3 regions of the Streptomyces sp. NPDC004667 genome follow, and region 1 is predicted to be linked to each of the others. Evidence: riboswitches for the same ligand, from Rfam matches in the RefSeq annotation. Region 1 holds a riboswitch; each other region holds the start of a gene.
What was found. A riboswitch is a leader RNA that binds a small molecule or an ion and turns the genes downstream of it on or off. The one in region 1 is predicted to bind cobalamin.
Positions count from the first base shown of each region.

Region 2: linked by a shared signal. The riboswitch ahead of ABZW32_RS12130 (CoA-acylating methylmalonate-semialdehyde dehydrogenase) and the one ahead of cobN (cobaltochelatase subunit CobN) in region 1 are both predicted to bind cobalamin.
Region 3: linked by a shared signal. The riboswitch ahead of ABZW32_RS26175 (ABC transporter substrate-binding protein) and the one ahead of cobN (cobaltochelatase subunit CobN) in region 1 are both predicted to bind cobalamin.

Region 1 covers NZ_JBEXKC010000023.1:45,772-53,048, forward strand. The annotation lists gene cobN (cobaltochelatase subunit CobN) at 482-4,102, opposite strand; cobalamin riboswitch at 4,133-4,292, opposite strand; gene cobG (precorrin-3B synthase) at 4,815-6,173, shown strand; gene ABZW32_RS15740 (precorrin-8X methylmutase) at 6,178-6,825, shown strand; gene ABZW32_RS15745 (precorrin-2 C(20)-methyltransferase) at 6,822-7,277, shown strand, end outside.
Region 2 covers NZ_JBEXKC010000016.1:80,616-87,892, forward strand. The annotation lists gene aceA (isocitrate lyase) at 1-1,160, opposite strand, end outside; gene ABZW32_RS12125 (short-chain fatty acyl-CoA regulator family protein) at 1,540-3,042, shown strand; cobalamin riboswitch at 3,084-3,269, shown strand; gene ABZW32_RS12130 (CoA-acylating methylmalonate-semialdehyde dehydrogenase) at 3,457-4,956, shown strand; gene ABZW32_RS12135 (acyl-CoA dehydrogenase family protein) at 4,953-6,107, shown strand; gene ABZW32_RS12140 (enoyl-CoA hydratase/isomerase family protein) at 6,104-7,192, shown strand; gene mmsB (3-hydroxyisobutyrate dehydrogenase) at 7,189-7,277, shown strand, end outside.
Region 3 covers NZ_JBEXKC010000053.1:41,102-48,378, reverse strand. The annotation lists gene ABZW32_RS26200 (carboxymuconolactone decarboxylase family protein) at 1-351, shown strand, start outside; gene ABZW32_RS26195 (GMC oxidoreductase) at 413-2,068, opposite strand; tRNA gene ABZW32_RS26190 (tRNA-Trp) at 2,293-2,366, shown strand; gene ABZW32_RS26185 (hypothetical protein) at 2,446-2,919, opposite strand; gene ABZW32_RS26180 (hypothetical protein) at 2,980-3,123, shown strand; cobalamin riboswitch at 3,681-3,824, shown strand; gene ABZW32_RS26175 (ABC transporter substrate-binding protein) at 3,859-4,860, shown strand; gene ABZW32_RS26170 (iron ABC transporter permease) at 4,857-5,903, shown strand; gene ABZW32_RS26165 (ABC transporter ATP-binding protein) at 5,900-6,730, shown strand; gene ABZW32_RS26160 (MarR family transcriptional regulator) at 6,919-7,277, opposite strand, start outside.

The DNA of each region.
Region 1 (7,277 bases):
TCAGCAAGGCTATGGATCTTCCGAGGTGCATGCGCGAAGAGTATGAGGCTGTGACCCTCTTGCCCCCACGAGGGTGGCCGCCCGCGAGGCTTCCATGGCGCGATCTGGCGCCGGATCGCGATCTACCGCCAGGGGGCGGCTGATGGACTTGTGGAGCCTGACAGTAGGGCCTTCTCTCGCCGGGGTGAGGCCCATCCGTGAGACTGCCGGGGCCTCGTATCAGGCCGAGATCGATGGCATCGTCGCTGGGTGCAGTGCTGTAGGAAGTCCGGTTGATCGGAAACCCAAAGGATCCTCGACTGGGATGTATCGGATGTACAGGCCGCGGAAGTCGCCGCGAACATCGCGTTCACGGAGAGCCGGTTCCCGGTGCGGCAGGCGATGCGTGTCGCGTTTTTGGGCGTACCGTGTGCGGCAGCTGAACCGGCCTCCTCGCCCGTTTGGTGGGGGAGGAGGCCGGTTCGTGTGGGAGAGGCGGCGGCTACTCCGATTCGCCTTCGAGGTTGCCTTCCGTGTCCAGGTAGACCTGGCGGAGGGATTCGAGGATCTGGGGGTCCGGCTTTTCCCACATGCCGCGGGATTCGGCTTCCAGGAGGCGTTCCGCGATGCCGTGGAGGGCCCAGGGGTTGGCTTCCTCCAGGAAGGTGCGGTTCGTGGGGTCCAGGACGTAGGTTTCCGTCAGCTTGTCGTACATCCAGTCCGCGACGACGCCCGTGGTGGCGTCGTAGCCGAAGAGGTAGTCGACCGTCGCCGCCAGTTCGAAGGCGCCCTTGTAGCCGTGGCGGCGCATCGCCTCGATCCACTTGGGGTTGACCACCCGGGCGCGGAAGACGCGGGAGGTCTCCTCGACCAGGGTGCGGGTCTTGACCGTTTCCGGGCGGGTGGAGTCGCCGATGTAGGCCTCGGGGGCCGTGCCGCGCAGGGCGCGGACCGTGGCCACCATGCCGCCGTGGTACTGGAAGTAGTCGTCCGAGTCCGCGATGTCGTGCTCGCGGGTGTCGGTGTTCTTTGCGGCCACCGTGATGCGCTTGTACGCCGATTCCATTTCGGCGCGGGCCGCGCGGCCCTCCAGGCCGCGGCCGTAGGCGTAGCCGCCCCAGACCGTGTAGACCTCCGCCAGGTCGGCGTCGGTGCGCCAGTCGCGGGAGTCGATCAGCTGGAGGATGCCCGCGCCGTACGTGCCCGGGCGGGAGCCGAAGATGCGGGTCGTGGCGCGGCGTTCGTCGCCGTGTTCGGCGAGGTCGGCCTGGGCGTGGGCGCGGATGTAGTTGTGGGCGGCCGGCTCGTCCAGGGAGGCCGCCAGCCGGACCGCGTCGTCGAGGAGGCCGATGACGTGCGGGAACGCGTCGCGGAAGAAGCCCGAGATGCGGAGGGTGACGTCGATTCGGGGGCGGTCGAGTTCTGCGAGGGGGATGGCCTCGATGCCCGTGACGCGGCGTGAGGCCTCGTCCCAGACGGGGCGGATGCCGAGGAGGGCCAGAGCCTCGGCGACGTCGTCGCCGGAGGTGCGCATCGCGCTGGTGCCCCACAGGGACAGGCCGACCGAGGCGGGCCATTCGCCGTCGTTGTCGGTGCGGTAGCGGGTGAGGAGGGAGTCGGCCAGGGCCTGCCCGGTCTCCCACGCGAGGCGGGACGGGACGGCCTTGGGGTCGACCGAGTAGAAGTTGCGGCCCGTCGGGAGGACGTTGACCAGGCCGCGGAGCGGGGAGCCCGAGGGACCGGCCGGGACGAAGCCGCCGTCCAGGGCGGTGACCACGTGGGCGATCTCGTCCGTGGTGCCGGCCAGGCGGGGGACGACCTCGTGCACCGCGAAGGTGAGGATGTCCGAGACCGGGGTGGGGTGGCCGGCCGCGACCGTGGCGACCGCCTCCGGGGACCAGTTCGCGTCCTCCATCGCCTGGACCAGGGCGCGGGCCGTCGCCTCGACCTCGTCCGCCGAGGTGCGGGTGGCGGCCGACTCGTCCAGGCCGAGGGCCTCGCGCAGGCCGGGCAGGGCGGAGGTGCCGCCCCAGATCTGGCGGGCGCGCAGGATCGCGAGGACCAGGTTGACCCGGGCCTCGCCGGTCGGGGCGCCGCCGAGGACGTGCAGGCCGTCGCGGATCTGGGCGTCCTTGACCTCGCACAGCCAGCCGTCGACGTGCAGGAGGAAGTCGTCGAAGCCGTCGTCGTCGGGGCGCTCGTCGAGGCCCAGGTCGTGGTCGAGCTTCGCCGCCTGGATCAGGGTCCAGATCTGGGCGCGGATCGCCGGGAGCTTGGACGGGTCCATGGCGCTGATCTGCGCGTACTCGTCCAGGTGCTGCTCCAGGCGCGCGATGTCGCCGTACGACTCCGCGCGGGCCATCGGCGGGACGAGGTGGTCGACCAGGGTGGCGTGCACCCGGCGCTTGGCCTGGGTGCCCTCGCCCGGGTCGTTGACCAGGAAGGGATAGATGAGGGGGAGGTCGCCGAGCGCGGCGTCCGGCGCGCAGGAGGCCGAGAGGCCGGCGTTCTTGCCCGGCAGCCATTCGAGGTTGCCGTGCTTGCCCAGGTGGATCATCGCGTCGGCGCCGAAGCCGCCGTCCTCCGCGGCTGCCTGGATCCAGCGGTACGCCGCCAGGTAGTGGTGCGACGGCGGCAGGTCCGGGTCGTGGTAGATCGCGATCGGGTTCTCGCCGAAGCCGCGCGGCGGCTGGATCAGGACGAGGAGGTTCCCGCGGCGCAGGGCCGCCAGGACGATGTCGCCCTCCTGGTTCGAGGAGCGGTCCACGAACATGTTGCCCGGGGCTTCGCCCCAGTGTTCGGTGACACTGTCGCGCAGCTCGGCCGGGAGCTCGGCGAACCAGCGCTTGTAGTCGGCGGCCGGGATGCGAACCGGGTTGCGGGCCAGCTGCTCCTCGGTCAGCCAGTCCTGGTCGTGGCCGCCCGCCTCGATCAGGGCGCGGATCAGCTCGTCGCCGTCACCGGAGATCAGGCCGGGGATGTCGGAGGTGGGTCCGAAGTCGTAGCCGTGCGAGATGAGGGTGCGCAGCAGCTCCACGGCGCTGGCGGGGGTGTCGAGGCCGACCGCGTTGCCGATGCGGGAGTGCTTCGTGGGGTACGCGGAGAGGACGAGGGCGATCTTCTTGTCGCGGCGCTCGATGTGGCGCAGGCGGGCGTGGCGCACGGCGATGCCGGCGACGCGGGCGGCCCGCTCGGGGTCGGCGACGTAGGCGGGCAGCCCGTCCTCGTCGATCTCCTTGAAGGAGAAGGGGACGGTGATCAGGCGGCCGTCGAACTCGGGCACGGCGACCTGGGTGGCGGCGTCGAGGGGCGAGAGGCCCTCGTCGTTCTCCTCCCAGGCGCTGCGGGAGCCGGTCAGGCACAGGGCCTGGAGGATCGGCACGCCCAGCGCGGCGAGGGCGCCCGCGTCCCAGGACTCGTCGTCCCCGCCCGCCGAGGCGGTCGCGGGGCGGGTGCCGCCGGCGGCCAGGACGGTGGTGACGATCGCGTCGACCCCCTCCAGCTCGGCCAGCAGTTCCGGCTCGGGGGTGCGCAGGGAGGACACGTAGAGGGGGAGGGGCTGTCCGCCCTTGGCCTCGACGGCCTCGCACAGGGCGTGCACGAAGGCGGTGTTGCCGCTCATCTGGTGGGCGCGGTAGTAGAGCACCGCGACCCGGGGGCCGCTGTCACGGCCTGCCGTGCGCTCCAGCCGGCCCCAGGTGGGGGAGCCGGCCGGGGGCTCGAAGCCGTGGCCGGTGAGCAGGACGGTGTCGGAGAGGAACCGGGCCAGCTGGTCGAGGTTGGCCGGGCCGCCGTGCGCGAGGTAGGCGTGCGCCTCGGCCGCGATGCCGATGGGGACGGTGGAGGCCTCCATCAGCTGGGCGTCCGGGGCCTGTTCGCCGGTCAGGACCACGACCGGGCGGGTCTGGTCGGGGGCCAGGAGGACGTCGAGGCCCTCCTGCCAGGCGCGCAGGCCGCCGAGGAGGCGTACGACGACCAGGCCGACGCCGTCGAGGAGACCCGGGAGGTCGTCGAGCGGGAGGCGGGAGGGGTTCGCGAACCGGTACGGGACGGGGCCGTCCGCCGTGTTCGCGGCGCGAGCGCTGAGCAGATCGGTGTCGGACGTCGACAGCAGCAGGATCATGCGGCGGCAGGCCTTCCTCGGGGTTTCCGCGCCCCGGGCAGTGAGGACGGCGGGAGTTCCTGACTCACCCCGCGCGGGTGCTCCGCGGGGTTCACAGTGGCGGGACCGCGCCGGAATCGCACCGGGCTTCCTCCCATGTCGCCGTCCTCGGCGATGACGGGCCGAACGGTCCGTCGGAAGGTCATCTTAGGCGGCGTCGTCCCTGGCCGGGAGTGGGGGTGGGAGTGGGTGGGCCGGTGCGTGTCGGTGGGTGGCGTCGGTCGGCGGGGCCGGTGCGGGTGGGCGGGAGGTGCCGGTCGGTGGGGCCGGTGGCATCGGTCGGGCGGTGGTGGCTCCCGGCGGGGGCGGTCGGGGGTGGTGCGTACCGGTGTGGGTGTGCCGGGGTGGCAGGTCCCGGCGGGGGCGGCCGGGGCGGTGCGTCCCGGTGGGGGTGGGCGGGGTGGGGTGGCTTCGCCGGGGCTCTGCCCCGTGCCTGGTGTTCCCAATCGCCCGTGCTCCGGCGCGCCCCGCCCCGCGCCCCGGACACCACCGGGGCCGGAGACGGAACCGGGGTACGGGATCAGGGTGCCCGTTCCGGGTCACAAGGCCCGGTGACGTGCACGGGCCGGGGCCGGAAGCGGAATCCGGAGGCGGAATCCCGGTGCCGGTCCGGGGCGGCGGGGTGGCGACGGACACAGGTCGGGGGCGGGCAATCGTGGGTATGCTCGCGGCCATGCCCCAGCCCCCTTCCGCCGCATCGCGGGACGAACCCGTCATACGGGAACGCGGTGACGCCTGCCCCGGCGCGCTGCGCCTGCACGCGGCCGACGACGGGTTCCTGGCGCGCATCCGGATCCCCGGCGGACTCCTCGACGGACCGGCCGCCCTGCTGCTGGCCGACGCCGCCGAACGGCTCGGCGACGGCCACCTCGACCTCACCTCGCGCGGCAACGCGCAGCTGCGCGGCCTCGGCGAGAGCTGTGGCGGGGAGCTCGCGGAGCTGCTCGACCGGGCCGGGCTGCTGCCCGCCCCCTCCCACGAGCGGGTCCGCAACGTCGTCGCGTCGCCGCTGGCCGGCCTCGACCGGGCCGGGCTGCCGGACGTCTCGGCCTGGGTGCCGCTGCTGGACCGGCTGTTGTGCGCGGATCCGGGCGCGGCCCGCCTGTCGGGGCGGTTCCTGTTCGCCCTCGACGACGGGCGCGGCGACGTGGCCTCCCTCGCGGCCGACGTGACGCTGACCGCGTGCGGGGACGGCGCCCTGGTGTGGACCGCCGGCTCCCCGGAGGGCGTCCTGGTAGCGGCCGGTGACGCCCCCCGAGCCGCCCTGGTCGCCGCGAACCTCTTCCTCGACGCCGTCGCGCACGCCGGGACCCGGGCCTGGCGGGTGACCGAGCTTCCCGCCGAACACGCCCTGGACGTAAGGGTGTTGAGCGAGCGACTGGCCGCCGCCGGGATTCCGGGACGGGTGGCCGGTGTCCCCGCGCCCCGCGCCGCCACCTCCGAGACCGAGCCCGACACCCCCGCGCCCCGGACCGCCGCCGACGGCCCCGAGCCCGGGATCGTGGCCGGGTCCGGGTCCGGGTCCGCGTCCGGGCCCGGCGCCGCCGCCGCGCTGTCCGTGCTCGCACCCCTCGGACGGCTGACCGCCGGCCAGTGGCGGCTGCTGGCCGGGCTCACCGGCCGGATGCGGCTGACCCCCTGGCGCGGGGTCGTCGTCCCCGGCCTGACGCACCGTACGGCGGGCCCCGCGCTCGACGCCCTCGCCGGAGCCGGGCTCATCACGTCGCCCGGCGATCCCCGACGGTCCGTCACGGCCTGTACCGGGCAGCCCGGTTGCGCCAAGTCGCGGGCCGACGTACGGGCCGACGCGCGGTCCCTCGCGGCGCGGACGGCCGGCCCGCTGTCCGTGCACTGGTCCGGATGCGAGCGGCGCTGCGGGCACCCGAGGGGCACCGCCTGGGTGGACCTGGTCGCCACCCCGGACGGGTACGAGATCTCCGCGCCCGGGCGGCCCGCCGCACCGGTCGCGCACGCAGACCTGGCGGCGGCCCTCACGGCCGCCCGCAGCACCACCCCATCACCGTCGCTGTGAAGAAATGAGCGAGTACACCGTGTTCGAGTACGAGAAGGACGGCGCCGCGATCTACCGCCAGTCCTTTGCCACGATCCGCGCCGAGGCGGACCTCTCCGGGCTGCCCGCCTCCGTCGCCCAGGTCGCGGTGCGCATGATTCACGCCTGCGGGATGACGGACCTGCCCCAGGACCTCGGCTACACCCCCGAGGTCGTGCTGCGGGCGCGCGCCGCGCTGGCCGCGGGCGCGCCGATCCTGTGCGACGTGCAGATGGTGGCGAGCGGGGTCACCCGCAAGCGGCTGCCCGCCGACAACGAGGTGATCTGCACCCTCTCCGACCCGGCCGTGCCGGAGCTCGCCGCGAAGATGGGCACCACGCGCAGCGCCGCCGCCCTCGAAGTCTGGCGCGACCGGGGCCTGTTGGAGGGCTCCGTGATCGCCGTCGGCAACGCGCCCACCGCGCTGTTCCGGCTGCTGGAGATGATCGAGGAGGGCGCCCCGCGCCCGGCCGCCGTGATCGGCGTGCCCGTCGGCTTCATCGGCGCTGCCGAGTCCAAGGACGCCCTCGCCGCCCACCCCTCGGGCCTCGACCACCTGATCGTGCGGGGCCGGCGCGGCGGCAGCGCCATCGCGGCCGCCGCCGTCAACGCGATCGCGAGCGAGGAAGAATGAGCACCAGCACCACCCCGGGCAAGGGCAGGCTGTACGGCGTCGGACTCGGCCCCGGCGACCCCTCCCTGATGACCCTGCGGGCCGCCGAGGTGATCGCCGAGGCCGACGTCGTCGCCTACCACAGCGCCCGCCACGGCCGTTCCATCGCCCGTTCGATCGCCGCGAAGCACCTGCGCTCCGACCACGTCGAAGAGCCGCTGGTCTACCCGGTCACCACCGAGACCACCGACCACCCCGGCGGCTACCAGGGCGCGATGGAGGAGTTCTACGAGGCCTCCGCCGCCCGCCTCGCCGCCCATCTCGACGCGGGCCGCACCGTGGCCGTGCTCGCCGAGGGGGACCCGCTCTTCTACGGCTCGTACATGCACATGCACAAGCGGCTCGCGGACCGGTACGAAGCCGAGGTGATCCCCGGCGTCACCTCCGTGAGCGCCGCCGCGGCCCGGCTGGGC
Region 2 (7,277 bases), on a different contig from region 1:
CCGTGCTCCTGGGCGGCGAACTCGCGCTCCTGGAGGTCGACGTAGGCCGTCATGCCGTGCTCGGCGTAGCCGCGGGCGAGGTCGAACATCCCGTGGTTGAGGGAGTGGAAGCCGGCGAGGGTGATGAACTGGAACCTGTAGCCCATGGCGCCGAGTTCGCGCTGGAACTTGGCGATCTGGTCGTCGTCCAGGGCGGCCTTCCAGTTGAAGGAGGGCGAGCAGTTGTAGGCCAGCATCCGGTCCGGGTACCGGGCGTGGATCGCCTCGGCGAACTCGCGGGCCTGGGCGAGGTCGGGGGTGCCGGTCTCGACCCAGATGAGGTCGGCGTACGGGGCGTAGGCGAGACCGCGGGCGATGACCGGGGCCATGCCGTTGCGGACGTGGTAGAAGCCCTCGGCGGTGCGCTCACCCGTGCAGAACTCCGCGTCCCGCTCGTCGACGTCGCTGGTCAGCAGGGTCGCGGCCAGGGCGTCCGTACGGGCGATGATCAGGGTCGGGGTGTCGGCGATGTCGGCCGCCAGGCGGGCCGCGTTCAGGGTGCGGACGTGCTGCGCGGTCGGGACGAGGACCTTGCCGCCGAGGTGGCCGCACTTCTTCTCCGAGGCCAGCTGGTCCTCGTAGTGGATGCCCGCCGCGCCCGCCGCGATCATCGCCTTGGTCAGCTCGAAGGCGTTGAGCGGGCCGCCGAATCCGGCCTCGGCGTCGGCGACGATCGGGGCCAGCCAGTCGGTGGTGTCGCCGGCGTCCTCGGCCGTGGCGATCTGGTCGGCGCGCAGCAGCGCGTTGTTGATCCGGCGCACCACCTGGGGAACGGAGTTGACCGGGTACAGGGACTGGTCGGGGTAGGTGTGCCCGGCCTGGTTGGCATCGGCCGCCACCTGCCATCCGGACAGGTAGATCGCCTGCAGGCCGGCCCGCACCTGCTGGACCGCCTGGCCGCCGGTCAGGGCGCCGAGCGCGTGGACGTAGTCGAGTTCGTGCAGCTGGCGCCAGAGCCGTTCGGCGCCGCGTCGTGCCAGGGTGTGCTCCTCGCGGACGCTCCCGGACAACCGGACCACGTCCCGCGCCGAGTACGTGCGCTCGATGCCCGCCCACCGCGGGTCCGTGGCCCACCGCTGCTCCAGCCGCTCGGCCGCCGTCGTCGTGTTCGTGTCTGCCATGACCGTCACCGTCTCCCTGTGTCGCTTCGCCTGCCAACGCGCCCGTCCTTCGCGACAGGTTGTTGGCACTCTGTGCCGTGATCTGAGGTCGTGGCCGCCGGACCCGGAGGGCGGATCTGAGCAATGCCGCAGGTCAACCGAGTCCGGACGGCCGGGATTTCCGACGTCAGGGCGCGAGTCGGGCCCGGAGTGTCCGCCTCGGCTGCCGGGGTCCGGCGGCCGCAGGACAGACTCTGACAGCGGCACGCAGTGCCATCAATCAGGGACGGCTGCCAATTTCTGCGAATCTTCGGCGGCGGTTTTGCCAAGGTTGCGAAGGGTCTGCAACGGCGGATCCGTGCGTACGCTGAACCCGGAACGAGGCCGAGGGGGGTCAGGGGTGGGCAAGACGTACGCGGGAGCGCGGTTGCGGCGGCTGCGCGAGGAGCGCCGGATGAGCCAGGCGGACCTGGCGCGGGTACTGGCCATCTCGCCGAGCTATCTGAACCAGATGGAGCACGACTCCCGGCCGCTCACCGTGCCCGTCCTGCTGCGGCTCACCGAGGCCTTCGGCGTGGACCCCGGCTTCTTCTCGGAACGCGACACGGGCCGCCTCGTCGCCGATCTGCGCGAGGCCCTGGCGGGCGAGGTCGCCGAGGCCCGCGTCTCCCCCTCCGACCTGGCCGAACTCGCCACCCGGATGCCCGCCGTCGCCTCCGTCCTGCTGGACCTCGGCCGACGCGCCCAGCTGCTGACCGAGCGGCTCGCGGACACCGCGGACGGACGCGGCGGCGACCCGGCCGCTCCGCGCTCACCCCACGAGGAGATCCGCGAGTTCTTCTACCGGCGCCGGAACTACCTGCACGACACCGACCTCGCCGCCGAGGACCTGGCCCGGGAGGTCGGCATCCGCACCGGCGAGGTCGTCCGGGCGCTTTCGAACCGCCTCGGCGACCGGCACGGGATCCGCCTCGCCCCCGACGCGGACCGGCACGGGATCCGCCCCGCCCCCGACGCCGACCGGCACGGGATCCGCCCCGCCCCCGACGCCGACCGGCACGGGGCCCGCCCCGCCCCCGACGCGGACCGACTCCACCGCTTCGACGCCCGCACGCGCGTCCTGCACCTGTCCGGCCGGCTCCGGCCCGGCCAGCAGGCGTTCCGGATGGCCACGCAGCTCGCCCTGCTGGAGTACGGCGACGAGCTGGACCGGCTGGCCGCCGAGGACTTCGAGCCCGGCTCCCCCGCCCACGCCCTGGCCCGGATCGGCATCGCCAACTACTTCGCGGCCGCCCTGGTCCTCCCGTACCGCGCCTTCCACACCGCCGCCGAGGAATTCCGCTACGACATCGAACGCCTCACCGACCACTTCGGCATCGGTTACGAGACCGTCTGCCACCGCCTGAGCACCCTGCAGCGCGCCAGGTTGCGCGGGGTGCCGTTCTCCTTCGTCCGCGTGGACCGGGCCGGAAACATGTCCAAGCGGCAGTCCGCCACCGGGTTCCACTTCTCCCGGGCCGGCGGCACCTGCCCGCTGTGGAACGTCTACGAGGCCTTCGCCGCCCCCGGCCGCATCCACGTACAGATCGCCGCCATGCCCGACGGGCAGCGCCACCTGTGGACCGCGCGCGCCGTCACCCGCCACCGCGGCGGCTGGGGCGAACCCGGCAAGACCTTCGCCATCGGCCTCGGCTGCGAGATCCGCCACGCGTCGCGGCTCGTGTACTCCGACGGCCTCGACCTGGACAACGCCTCGGCCGCCACTCCCATCGGCATGGGCTGCAGGCTGTGCGAACGTCTCGACTGCCCGCAGCGCGCCGTCCCGCCCCTGGGCCGCACGCTCGCGGTCGACGAGAACAGCAGCACCTTCGTCCCGTACCCCGTGGCCCGCGACCGCGCGTGACTCCAGGGCCGCCCGAGCGGTGGGTCTGGACTTACTAGGACGTCCAACTATATGTTCGTGGCACAAGGTCCGCGGTGCAGGGAAGCCGGTGTGAATCCGGCACGGTCCCGCCACTGTGACCGGGGAGTGTGCTGCCATCCACACGCCACTGACGAGGTCTGTCGGGAAGGCGGGCGGCGCGCGGGGATCCGGGAGTCAGGATACCGGCCGCGGATGTTCCGTGTTGTCCACGAGGATGGAGCAGACACGCATGGCACCGGTTTGTACCCACGACCCTGGTGATCCGGCGGAGCGCGCGCACACCGATCTGGCGCGCTCGTAGTCCCACGGCCCTCCCCGCGGCGTGCCCCATCGGGCCCGCCCGCGAGTCGGCCCTGCCATCCCTCGGATCTCACCTGACGAGAGCAGGCACCCATGGTCCGCGAACTCACCCATTTCATCGGCGGAAAGCACACCACCGGCACCTCCGGGCTCTTCGCCGACGTGTACGACCCCAACACCGGCGCCGTCCAGGCCCGGGTCCCGCTGGCCGGGCGCGCCGACACCGAGGCCGCCGTCGCCGACGCCGAGCAGGCGCAGGCCGCCTGGGGTCAGTGGAACCCCCAGCGGCGCGCCCGCGTCCTGCTGCGCTTCCTCCAGCTGGTCGAGGGCGAACGGGACGATCTGGCACGGCTGTTGTCCGCCGAGCACGGCAAGACCGTCGCCGACGCCCACGGCGACCTCCAACGCGGCCTGGAAGTGGTCGAGTTCGCCGCCGGGATCCCCCACCTCCTCAAGGGCGAGTTCACCGACAACGCCGGCACCGGCATCGACGTGCACTCCCTGCGCAGCCCCCTCGGCGTCGTCGCGGGCATCACCCCGTTCAACTTCCCCGCCATGATTCCGCTCTGGCAGGCCGCACCGGCCCTGGCCTGCGGAAACGCGTTCATCCTCAAGCCCTCCGAGCGCGATCCGTCCGTACCGCTGCGCCTGGCGGAGCTGTTCCTGGAGGCGGGGCTGCCGCCGGGCGTGCTGAACGTCGTCAACGGCGGTAAGGAGGCCGTCGACACCCTCCTGGAAGACCCCCGCGTCCAGGCGCTCGGCTTCGTCGGCTCCACGCCGATCGCCGCGCACATCTACGCCACGGCCGCCGCGCACGGCAAGCGCGCCCAGTGCTTCGGCGGGGCCAAGAACCACATGATCGTGATGCCCGACGCGGACCTCGACCAGGCCGTGGACGCCCTGATCGGCGCGGGCTACGGCTCGGCGGGCGAGCGCTGCATGGCGATCTCCGTGGCCGTGCCCGTGGGCGAGGAGACGGCGGACCGCCTGGTGGCCGCACTCAAGGACCGCATCGCCACCTTGAAGATCGGGCGCTCCGACGACCCGGACGCGGACTTCGGTCCTCTGGTCAGCCAGGACGCCCTCGACCGGGTCCGCCGCTACGTCGACATCGGCGTCAACGAAGGGGCCGAACTGGTCGTCGACGGGCGTGACTTCACCCTCCCCGGCCACGAGAACGGCTTCTTCGCCGGAGCCACCCTCTTCGACCGCGTCTCCCCGCAGATGCGCGTCTACCGCGAGGAGATCTTCGGCCCCGTCCTGACGGTGGTCCGCGCCGCCGACTTCGAGGAGGCACTGCGCCTGCCGAGCGAGCACCCGTACGGCAACGGCGTGGCGATCTTCACCCGGGACGGGGACACCGCCCGCGAGTTCACCCGGCGGGTCAACACCGGCATGGTCGGCGTCAACGTCCCCATCCCGGTGCCCGTGGCCTACCACACCTTCGGCGGCTGGAAGCGCTCCGGCTTCGGCGACCTCAACCAGCACGGCCCGGACTCGATCCGCTTCCACACCCGTACCAAGACCGTCACCTCGCGCTGGCCCTCCGGGGTCAAGGAAGGCGCGAGCTTCACCATCCCCACGATGGGGTGACCGCCGTGACCACCACCCTCACCGAGGACCAGCTCGCGCTGACCGAGGTCACCCTCGACTTCGCGCAGGAGCAGCTGGCCCCCCATGCCGTGGCCTGGGACCAGGACAAGCACTTCCCCGTCGACGTCATCCGCCGGGCGGCCGCACTCGGCCTCGCCGGCGTGTACGTAAGCGAGCAACACGGCGGCTCCGGCCTCTCCCGCAGCGACGGCGTCCTCGTCTTCGAGACCCTCGCGACCGGCTGTCCGTCCATCGCGGGCTACCTCTCCATCCACAACATGGTCGCCTGGATGATCGACCGCTACGGAGACGACGCCCAGCGCACCCGCCGGCTGCCCGGCCTCTGCTCCGCGGCGACCCTGGGCAGCTACTGCCTGACCGAACCGGGCGCGGGCTCGGACGCCGCCGCGCTGCGCACCCGCGCCGAACGCCACGGCGACCACTACGTGCTCACCGGGGTCAAGCAGTTCATCTCCGGTGCCGGCGCCTCGGACGTCTACGTGGTCATGGCCCGGACCGGCGAACCCGGACCGGGCGGGATCTCCGCCTTCGTCGTCGAGCGCGAGGACCCGGGAGTCTCCTTCGGTCCCAACGAGCGCAAGATGGGCTGGAACGCCCAGCCGACCCGTCAGGTGGTCCTCGACGGTGTTCGCATTCCTGCCGACCGGCGGCTCGGCGCGGAAGGCGATGGCTTCCGCATCGCCATGAACGGCCTCAACGGCGGCCGGCTCGGCATCGCCGCCTGTTCCCTCGGCGGGGCGCAGAGCGCCCTCGACCGCTCGCTGTCCTACCTGGCCGACCGCGAGGCCTTCGGCAGCCGACTCCTGGACGCTCAGGCGCTCCAGTTCCGGCTGGCCGACATGGCCACCGAACTCGCCGCCGCCCGGGCGCTGGTGCGGCAGGCCGCCGAGTCCCTGGACAGCGGCGACCCTCTGGCCCCGCGCCTGTGCGCGATGGCCAAGCGGTTCGCCACCGACACCGGGTACGCGGTGGCCGACGCGGCCCTCCAGCTGCACGGCGGATACGGGTACCTCAGCGAGTACGGCATCGAGAAGATCGTCCGCGACCTGCGGGTCCACCAGATCCTGGAAGGCACGAACGAGGTCATGCGCGTCATCGTCGCGCGCGGACTCACGGAGACCCTGCGATGAGCCACGAAGCCCCTGAAGACCGCGACCACGTCCTCCTGCGCACCGAGGGCCACGCCGCGTACATCACCCTCAACCGCCCCAAGGCACTCAACGCCCTCAGCCACCCCATGGTGCTCCGCATCGAGCAGGCCCTCACCGCCTGGGCCGAGGACCCCGGCGTCGAAGTGGTGGTCATCGACGGCGCAGGCGGCCGGGGCCTGTGCGCGGGCGGTGACATCCGGGCGATCCACGAGGACGCCCGCGCCGGCGGCACCGCCTCGGCGGACTTCTGGCGGGACGAGTACCGCCTCAACGCGCTGATCGCCCGCTACCCGAAGCCCTACGTCGCCCTCATGGACGGCATCGTCATGGGCGGCGGAGTCGGCATCTCCGCCCACGGCAGCGTCCGGATCGTCACCGAACGCTCCAAGATCGCCATGCCCGAGACCGGCATCGGTTTCGTCCCCGACGTCGGCGGGACCTACCTCCTCGCGCTGGCTCCGGGAGAGCTCGGCACCCACCTGGCACTCACCGGAGCCCCGGTCGGCGCCGCGGACGCGCTGCTGTGCGGGCTCGCCGACCACTTCGTCCCGGCACGGGCGCTGCCCGCGCTGTCCCGGGAGCTGGCCGTGGACTCCGTACACGAAGTGCTGCAGCGGCACGTGCAAGAGCCTCCCGCCGGGACCCTCGTCCCCGCGCGCGGCGAGTGGATCGACCACTGCTATGCCGCCGACACCGCCGAGGAGATCGTGGCCCGGCTCCTGGCCTCGGGCCCGTCCGCCGCGAAGGACGCGGCGGACACCCTGCTGTCCAAGTCGCCGACGGCGGTCAAGGTCACTCTGGCCGCGCTGCGCGGGGCCCGCCGGCTCGGCCCGCTGGAGCGGGTGCTGGAGCAGGAGTACCGCATCTCCTGCGCGGCCCTGTCCTCGCCCGATCTGGTGGAGGGGATCCGCGCTCAGGTCATCGACAAGGACCGGAACCCGCGCTGGTCCCCGGCCACGCTGGAGGACGTCACCCCGGCGGACGTGGACCGGTACTTCGCCCCGCTCGACGCGAACGGGCTCGGGCTCGTCGCGACCGCTTCTGCGCAGGAGGTCGTCTGGTGAGCAGTACCGTCGCATTCATCGGGCTCGGACACATGGGCGGCCCGATGGCCGCCAACCTCGTCGGGGCCGGCCACCGCGTCCTCGG
Region 3 (7,277 bases), on a different contig from region 1:
GAGTTCGAGGCCGCCCGGCTGCGCATCGCGCAGATCAACGGCTGCGTCTTCTGCCTCGACTGGCGCACCGACCGGGACGGGGAGAAGGTCGAGGAGGGGTTCGCCGACGCGGTGACCGAGTGGCGGACCACCGGGGCCTTCGACGACCGCACCCGGCTGGCGGCCGAGTACGCGGAGCGCTACGCCCTGGACCACCACAACCTCGACGAGGAGTTCTGGGCCCGGATGACCGCGCACTACAGCCAGGTGGAGATCGTGGAGCTGAGCATGAGCATCGGCTCCTGGCTCGCCTTCGGCCGGCTCAACCACGTGCTGGGCCTCGACAGCGTCTGTGTGCTGCCGGGCGGCTGAAGCGGCCCGGGGCCGTGCGGAGGCGGTTCCGCACGGCCCCGGGCCCGGATCGCCGGCGGCCTCACAGGTCGGTGGCGATGATCTTCTCTATGTTCCGCTCGGCGAGGGCCGTGATCGTCACGAACGGGTTGACGCTGGTGTTGCCGGGGATCAGCGCTCCGTCGATCACGTAGAGGCCGGTGTAGCCGCGCAGGCGGCCGTAGTTGTCGGTGGCCTTGTTCAGCACGGCGCCGCCGAGCGGGTGGTACGTGAGGTGGTCGCCCCAGATCTTGTTGACGCCGAAGAGGTCGCTCCGGTAGATCGTCCCCTCCTTCGAGTTGATCTTGTCGAAGATGCTCTTCGCCATGTCGATGGAGGGCTGCTTCCAGGCGGTCTGCCAGTTCAGGTCGACCTTGCCGGCGGCGGCGTTCCAGGTGAACTCGGCGCGGTTGGGGTTCTTGGTGATCGAGAGGTAGAAGGAGGCGTACGTCTCGATCCCCGTGGGCAGCGGGGCCACCTCGGCGAAGGCCCCGCCCGCGTCCCAGTTGTCGATGCCGCCGCAGGGGATGGCGGCCTGGACGTTGCCGGTGGGGTCCCACATGTGGTTGGCCCGGCCGCACATGACGTTGCCGTTGTCGCCCCAGCCCTTGCCGATCTCGTCGTTCAGGTCGGCCAGCGCCCCGGTGGCCTTCAGCTTGACCAGGAGCTTGCTGGTGCCGACGCTGCCCGCCGCGAAGAACACGCGGTCTGCGGTGACGGTCTTGGTGGCGACCACCGCCCCGGTGGTGTCGATCTGTTCCATGCCGACCGCGTAGCCGCCACCGGCCGAGGGGGAGACGGTGGTGACCCGGTGAAGCGGGGAGATGGCGACCTTGCCGGTCGCCCGGGCGGCCGCGAGGTAGGTCTTCTGGAGGGACTTCTTGCCGGCGTTGTTGCCGTAGAGGATCTCGCCGTCGACGGCGGACTTGGGGACGGTGCCGGCGACCTCCTGCTTCATGTAGTCCCAGTCGTAGACGTCCGGGACGAAGACGAAGGGGAAGCCGGAGCGCTGGGCGTGCTTGCGGCCGACCCGGGCGAACTGGTAGCAGTCCACCGTGTCGAACCAGGCAGGGTCGATCAGACCCACGCCGAGCCCGGCGTTGGCGCGCGGGTAGTAGGTGGAGTACATCTCCTCCGCGTCCACCGACGGCAGGATCGCGGCGAAGTTCTGCCGCTTGGGCGTCACCGCCATACCGCCGTTGACCAGGGAACCGCCGCCCACGCCGCGGCCCTGGTAGACGATGATCCCGCCCATCTCCTCGGCATCGAGGATGCCCGTGTACCGCGGGACGTCCTTGTCGATGGGGAAGCCGAGGAAGTTGCTGAGCGGGGCTTTGGTCCTGGTGCGGAGCCAGTACGAACGGTAGTCGGGCTTGGTGGTGTTGGCGAAGATCTTGCCGTCGCTGCCGGGGGTGTCCCAGGCCATGCCCATCTCGATCATGTGCACGTCGACCCCGGCCTGCGCGAGCCGCAGCGCGGCGACGGAGCCGCCGTAGCCGGTACCGATGACGAGGGCCGGGACGTGGGCACCGGAGTCGATCGGCGCGTTCGCGGCGGCCGCCCCGGTGGCGCTTTCCGCTCGGGCCGGGACGGTGTTGACCGCCAGGGCCATGGCTCCAAGAATGGAACCGGTTCCGGTAATGAAGCCGCGGCGTGACACGCCCTTGGACACCTTGCTGTGCAGGCTTTTGTCACTCATTTGATCTTCCTCACTCTCGACGGAGTGAGAACAAGTTCTACTGTCGAATGCCTGCCAAGTCACTACACGCGTCGAGGTAACTTGTGACCGTTTTCGCCTGCTGGGCCTGTTGGGTTCGGGAGCGCGGGGGAAGGTTCCCGCCGGGCCGCCGCGAACTTTCCCCGAGTCGACACCCGAATTCAGTGGATCTTCGCGACCTGCCGTGTCATGGTTGGTCCCACCAAAGGGGTGTAGCTCAGCTGGTCAGAGCAACGGTCTCCAAAACCGTAGGCCGCAGGTTCGAATCCTGCCGCCCCTGCAAGACTCACCTTCACGAACACCGACGAACGCCCAGCGGGAACTTTCTCCCGCTGGGCGTTCGCTGTGTTTCAGGAGCGTCAGCCGTGACTGCCGCCCCGGCGGCCGGGGTTGACGAGGCCGGGCAGGCCGGGCAGGCCGGGCAGGTCGGGCAGGTCGAACAGGGAGTCGATGGAGTAGTCGGCGACCTGCCGGACGGTTTCGTCGTCAGCCCACCAGTGGCCCCACGGGCCGCGGCGGAGGTGCGCGGTCAGCAGGCCGACGGCCGCCGCGGGGAAGACGTCGTTGGCGGGGTGGTCGCCGACGTACAGGTCGGTCTCGTCGAGCCGTTCGCCGCGTCCGGCGGCCTCCCGGGCGGCGTACTCGGCCGCGACGTCGATGTCCGGGCGGAGCAGGCGAATCGCGTCGGCGTTGTCGCGGCCGTCGACGACGACGGCGCCGACCAGCCCGGACAGGGTGTGCCTGGGGACGCCGAGCCAGTCGGCCCAGCCGGCCCGGTGGCGGTCGTCGCGGGTGAGGGTCTCGCCGACGTCGAGCACGACGGTACGGATCATGCGGGCCGGCTTATGAGAGCGCGGACCGGATGGCGGGTGGGGCCCGATATCCTGTGCGACATGATCCCGACCCCTGCCGAAGACCGCGCCGCCGAGCTGAACGAGCGGATCCGCGCGCTCGTCGCGGTCGGGCAGGCGGGCTCCGACGAGTACCAGGCCCTGTTGCGCGAGTGGCTGCGGGCAACTGTCGTAGCCGCGGCCTGAGATCCGGCCGCGGCAAGCCAAGCGAACGGCGGCCTCGTGGTGTTGCGGCGGGCCGTGGACGAGGAGTGCCCCGACGTGCGGCGGCTACGGTCGCCCGAGGCCTGACGGTGCTCCGCCCCGCCGGTCTCTCGTGCCCTGAAGGGCCCGGCGGGGCGGGGCCGTGCAGCTGCAGCCCGCAGCGTCCCCGCAAGTCAGGAACTGCTCGCGGATGATGCGCCCACGCTATCCGCCACCACTGACAACGGGGCCTGACCCGGAACAGCGCACTCCGACCCGCCGGCGGGTCCGGGACGTGGACCGCCGATGTCTGTGCACCGGGCACGCGGCGCCCCTCCCGTGGGGAGCCGGGAGGGGCGCCGGCCCGGGAGGGTCCGGTGGCAGCACCGTAGACCCGCAGGTGGGGGCGACGGTAGGCATATGACAGGGCGGATTGCGGAAAGTGGAACGTCCGCCCCGGTGGTAGGAGCGACTCCTGTCGTCCCCGGGCGTTCGTGCGCCGACCCCGGTGGCGGTCGGCCGCGTTGGATCTGTGGACCCCCGTTCGAGGCAAAGGCGGCATCTGGCACACTTGTGCGGGTTGTCCCGGGCGGCGCAGGACAGGAAACCGGTGCGAATCCGGTGCGGTCCCGCCACTGTGACCGGAGTTCCGCCGACCCGCGGGCCCCGGGAGTCAGACACTGACGCGCCGCCTCTTCACTTCGACCGGGGACGAGGATCCCCCGGAGAGGCCTCGCCATGTCGCGTTCCCGCGCAACCCTGCGCTCAATCGCCGCCCTCGCCTTCCTGGTTCCCCTCGCCGCGTGCGGCGGGCCGGCCGACGGACCCGCCGGTGCGGTCCGGCCCGGCCCCGGAGCGCGGCCCGCGCCCGGGTTCCCGTACACCGTCACCAACTGCGGTGTCACCAGCACCTACCAGGCCCCGCCCGAGCGGGCCGTCACGATGAACCAGCACGCCACCGAGATCATGCTGGCCCTCGGACTGCAGGACCGGATGGTCGGCACGGCCTATCTCGACGACTCCGTGCTCCCCGCCTACCGGCCCGCCTACGACAAGATCAAGGTGCTGGCCGGCGAATACCCCTCCAAGGAGGTGCTCCTCGGAGCCGACCCCGACTTCGTGTACGGCGGTTACGCCAGCGCCTTCGACAAGGGCCAGGGCCGGGACCGTGAAGGGCTGGCCCGGTCCGGCATCGGCTCCCGGCTGAGCGTGGAGTACTGCACCCGGGGCCCGGTCGGCCTCGCCCAGCTGAAGACCGAGATCACCGAGGTCGCCCGGACCTTCGGCGTGCCCGAACGCGGCGCGGCCCTCGTCGAGGACGAGCAACGCCGCGTCGACGCCGTCACCGCGCGGCTGAAGGACGCGCCGAGGCCGCCCGTCTTCGTCTACGACTCCGGTGAGGGCTCCGCCTTCACCTCGGGTGGCAAGGGCATCGGCAACGAAATCGTCACCCTCGCCGGAGGCACGAACGTCTTCGCCGACCTCGACGACACCTTCGGCGACGTGTCCTGGGAGAAGGTCATCGAGCGCAAGCCCGAGGTCGTCCTCATCTACGACTACGGCGGCACCACCGTGGAGTCCAAGAAGCAGCGCCTGTTGAACGACCCGGCGCTGGCGGAGGTTCCCGCGGTCAAGAACCGGCGGTTCGTCGTGCTGCCGCTCTCCTCCGCCGTGCTCGGCGTCCGCGTCGCCGACGCCGTCGAGTCCCTGGGCCGCCAACTGCACCCCGACGCCGCGTGACCCGCGGCCGGACCGCCACCGTCCTCCTGCTCCTCGCCGCCGCGCTGGCGGCGTCGGCGGTGGCGGGGCTCGCCCTGGGCCCCGTACGGATCGCCCCCGGCAAGGTCCTCGACCTGGTCCTCGCCGGACCGGGCGCGCGGGGCGGAGCCTTCGCCTCCATCGTGTGGGACGTCCGCATGCCGCGCGTCCTGCTCGGTGCGGTCGTCGGCGCCGGACTCGCGGTCGCCGGCGCGGTGCTCCAGGCCCTCGTGCGCAACCCGCTCGCCGACCCCTTCCTGCTCGGCGCCTCCTCGGGCGCCTCCGCCGGGGCCGTGCTCGTCATCGTCTTCGGTACGGCCGCCGGTGCGGGCGCCGTCGGCTTCCTGGGCGGGGCCGGGGTGCCGCTCGCCGCGTTCGCCGGGTCGATGGCCGCGCTCGTCACCGTCTACGCCCTGGCCCGGCGCGGCGGCACCATGACCACCGGCCGGCTGATCCTGGCCGGAGTCGCCGTGCAGTACGTGCTCTCCGCGCTGACCAGCCTGGTGCTCGTACTGTCCGCGAGCCCCGACCAGATGCGCTCCGTGCTGTTCTGGACGCTGGGCGGCCTGGGCGGGGCCCGCTGGGACGAACTGGCCCTGCCCGCGGCCGCGCTGTTCGTCGGGACCGGTGTGCTCGTCACCCTGGCCCGGCCCCTCGACCTGCTGCTCGCGGGGGAGGAGGGCGCGCACACCCTCGGGTTGGACACCGGCCGGTTCCGGGCCGCCGCGTTCGTGCTCACCTCCCTCGTGATCGGGGTGCTGGTGGCCTCCAGCGGGGCGATCGGCTTCGTCGGGCTGATGGTTCCGCACGCCGCCCGGATGGTGGTGGGCGCCGGGCACCGCGCCCTGCTGCCCGTCGCCGCTCTGGGCGGGGCCGTGTTCCTGACGCTGGCCGACCTGCTGGCCCGTACGGCGGCCGCGCCCGAGGAGATACCGGTCGGCGTGGTCACCGCACTGGTGGGAGGGCCGTTCTTCCTGTGGATGCTGCGCAGGTCCGGCCGCGGCGAGGGGGTGGTGGGCGGATGACGGGGAGTCCGGTGGAACTCACCGTCGAGGCCGTGCGTTACGAGATCGACGGGCAGCCGCTGCTGCGCGGAGTCGACCTGACCGCCCGGCCGGGGGAGACGGTCGCCGTGGTCGGGCCGAACGGCAGCGGCAAGACCACACTGCTGCGTTGCGTCTACGGCACGCTGCGGCCCACCGCCGGCCGCGTGCTCCTCGACGGGGAGGACGCGGGCCCGATGAGCGTCAAGGAGCGGGCCCGGAAGGTGGCTGCCGTTCCCCAGGACGGCGCCGGCGCCCTGGGCCTGACGGTCCGGGAGGCCGTCGCCATGGGGCGCAGCCCGCACAAGCGGTTCTGGGAACAGGACGGCCCGGGGGACGCACTGCGCGTCGACAGGGCCCTGGAGACGGTCGGCGCGGCCGCCTTCGCGGCTCGGCGCTTCGAGGAACTGTCCGGCGGGGAACGCCAGCGCGCGCTCGTCGCCCGCGCCCTCGTCCAGGAAACGGGCCTCCTCGCCCTGGACGAGCCGACCAACCACCTCGACATCCGCTACCAGCTGGAGGTCCTGGACCTGGTGAGCGGCCTGCCCACGACGAGCCTGCTGGTCCTGCACGACCTCAACCTGGCGGCCTCCTTCTGCGACCGGCTGTACGTCCTGGCGGGCGGCCGGGTGGTCGCGGCGGGGGTGCCGGGCGACGTGCTGACGGAGGACCTGCTGGCCGAGGTCTATGGTGTCCGCACGCGCATCGGCACCCACCCGACCACGGGCGCCCCCAGCATCGTCTATCTCCCCCCGGAACCGCCCGCCGCACGACGGCGACACGCACCGGGCGGAACGGCCGGGCCCTGACGCACGTTCACGTCCCGTGCCGAGGGGGCGCGTCGGCCGGGCGTGACGCCCCCGCCTCCTGCGGGCTCGGACGGGGCGGGTCGAGGTGCGCCCCGCCCGGCCGTGGCAGACCCGGTCAGGGCCGCGCCGGGGCTGGGGCTGGGGCCGGGGCTGGCGCTCGGGGTCGGGTCTGGGGCCGGGGCTTGGGGTCACTCCTCGGGGAGGGCCAGGCGGCGCAGGAGGGGCAGGGCCTCGTCCAGGGGGACGACGCGGAAGAACTCCGCATCGGCGGCCTCGACGGCGGCGATCGCCCGGGGCGCCAGCTCGGCGCCCGCCTCCGTGACCCGGAGCCGTTTGGCCCGGGTGTCGGCCGGGTCGACCTCCCGCTCGACGAGCCCCTTCTGCTCCAGGGCCCGAAGCACCTGGGAGGTCATTTTGACGTCCGTGCCGGCCTGGCGCGCCAGGGCCAGCTGGTTGGGGTGTTCGCCCTGCCCGTTGAGCCACCAGGCACAGGCGAGCAGCACGAACTGCACGTGGGTGAGGCCGATCGGGGCCAGTGCCGCGGCGA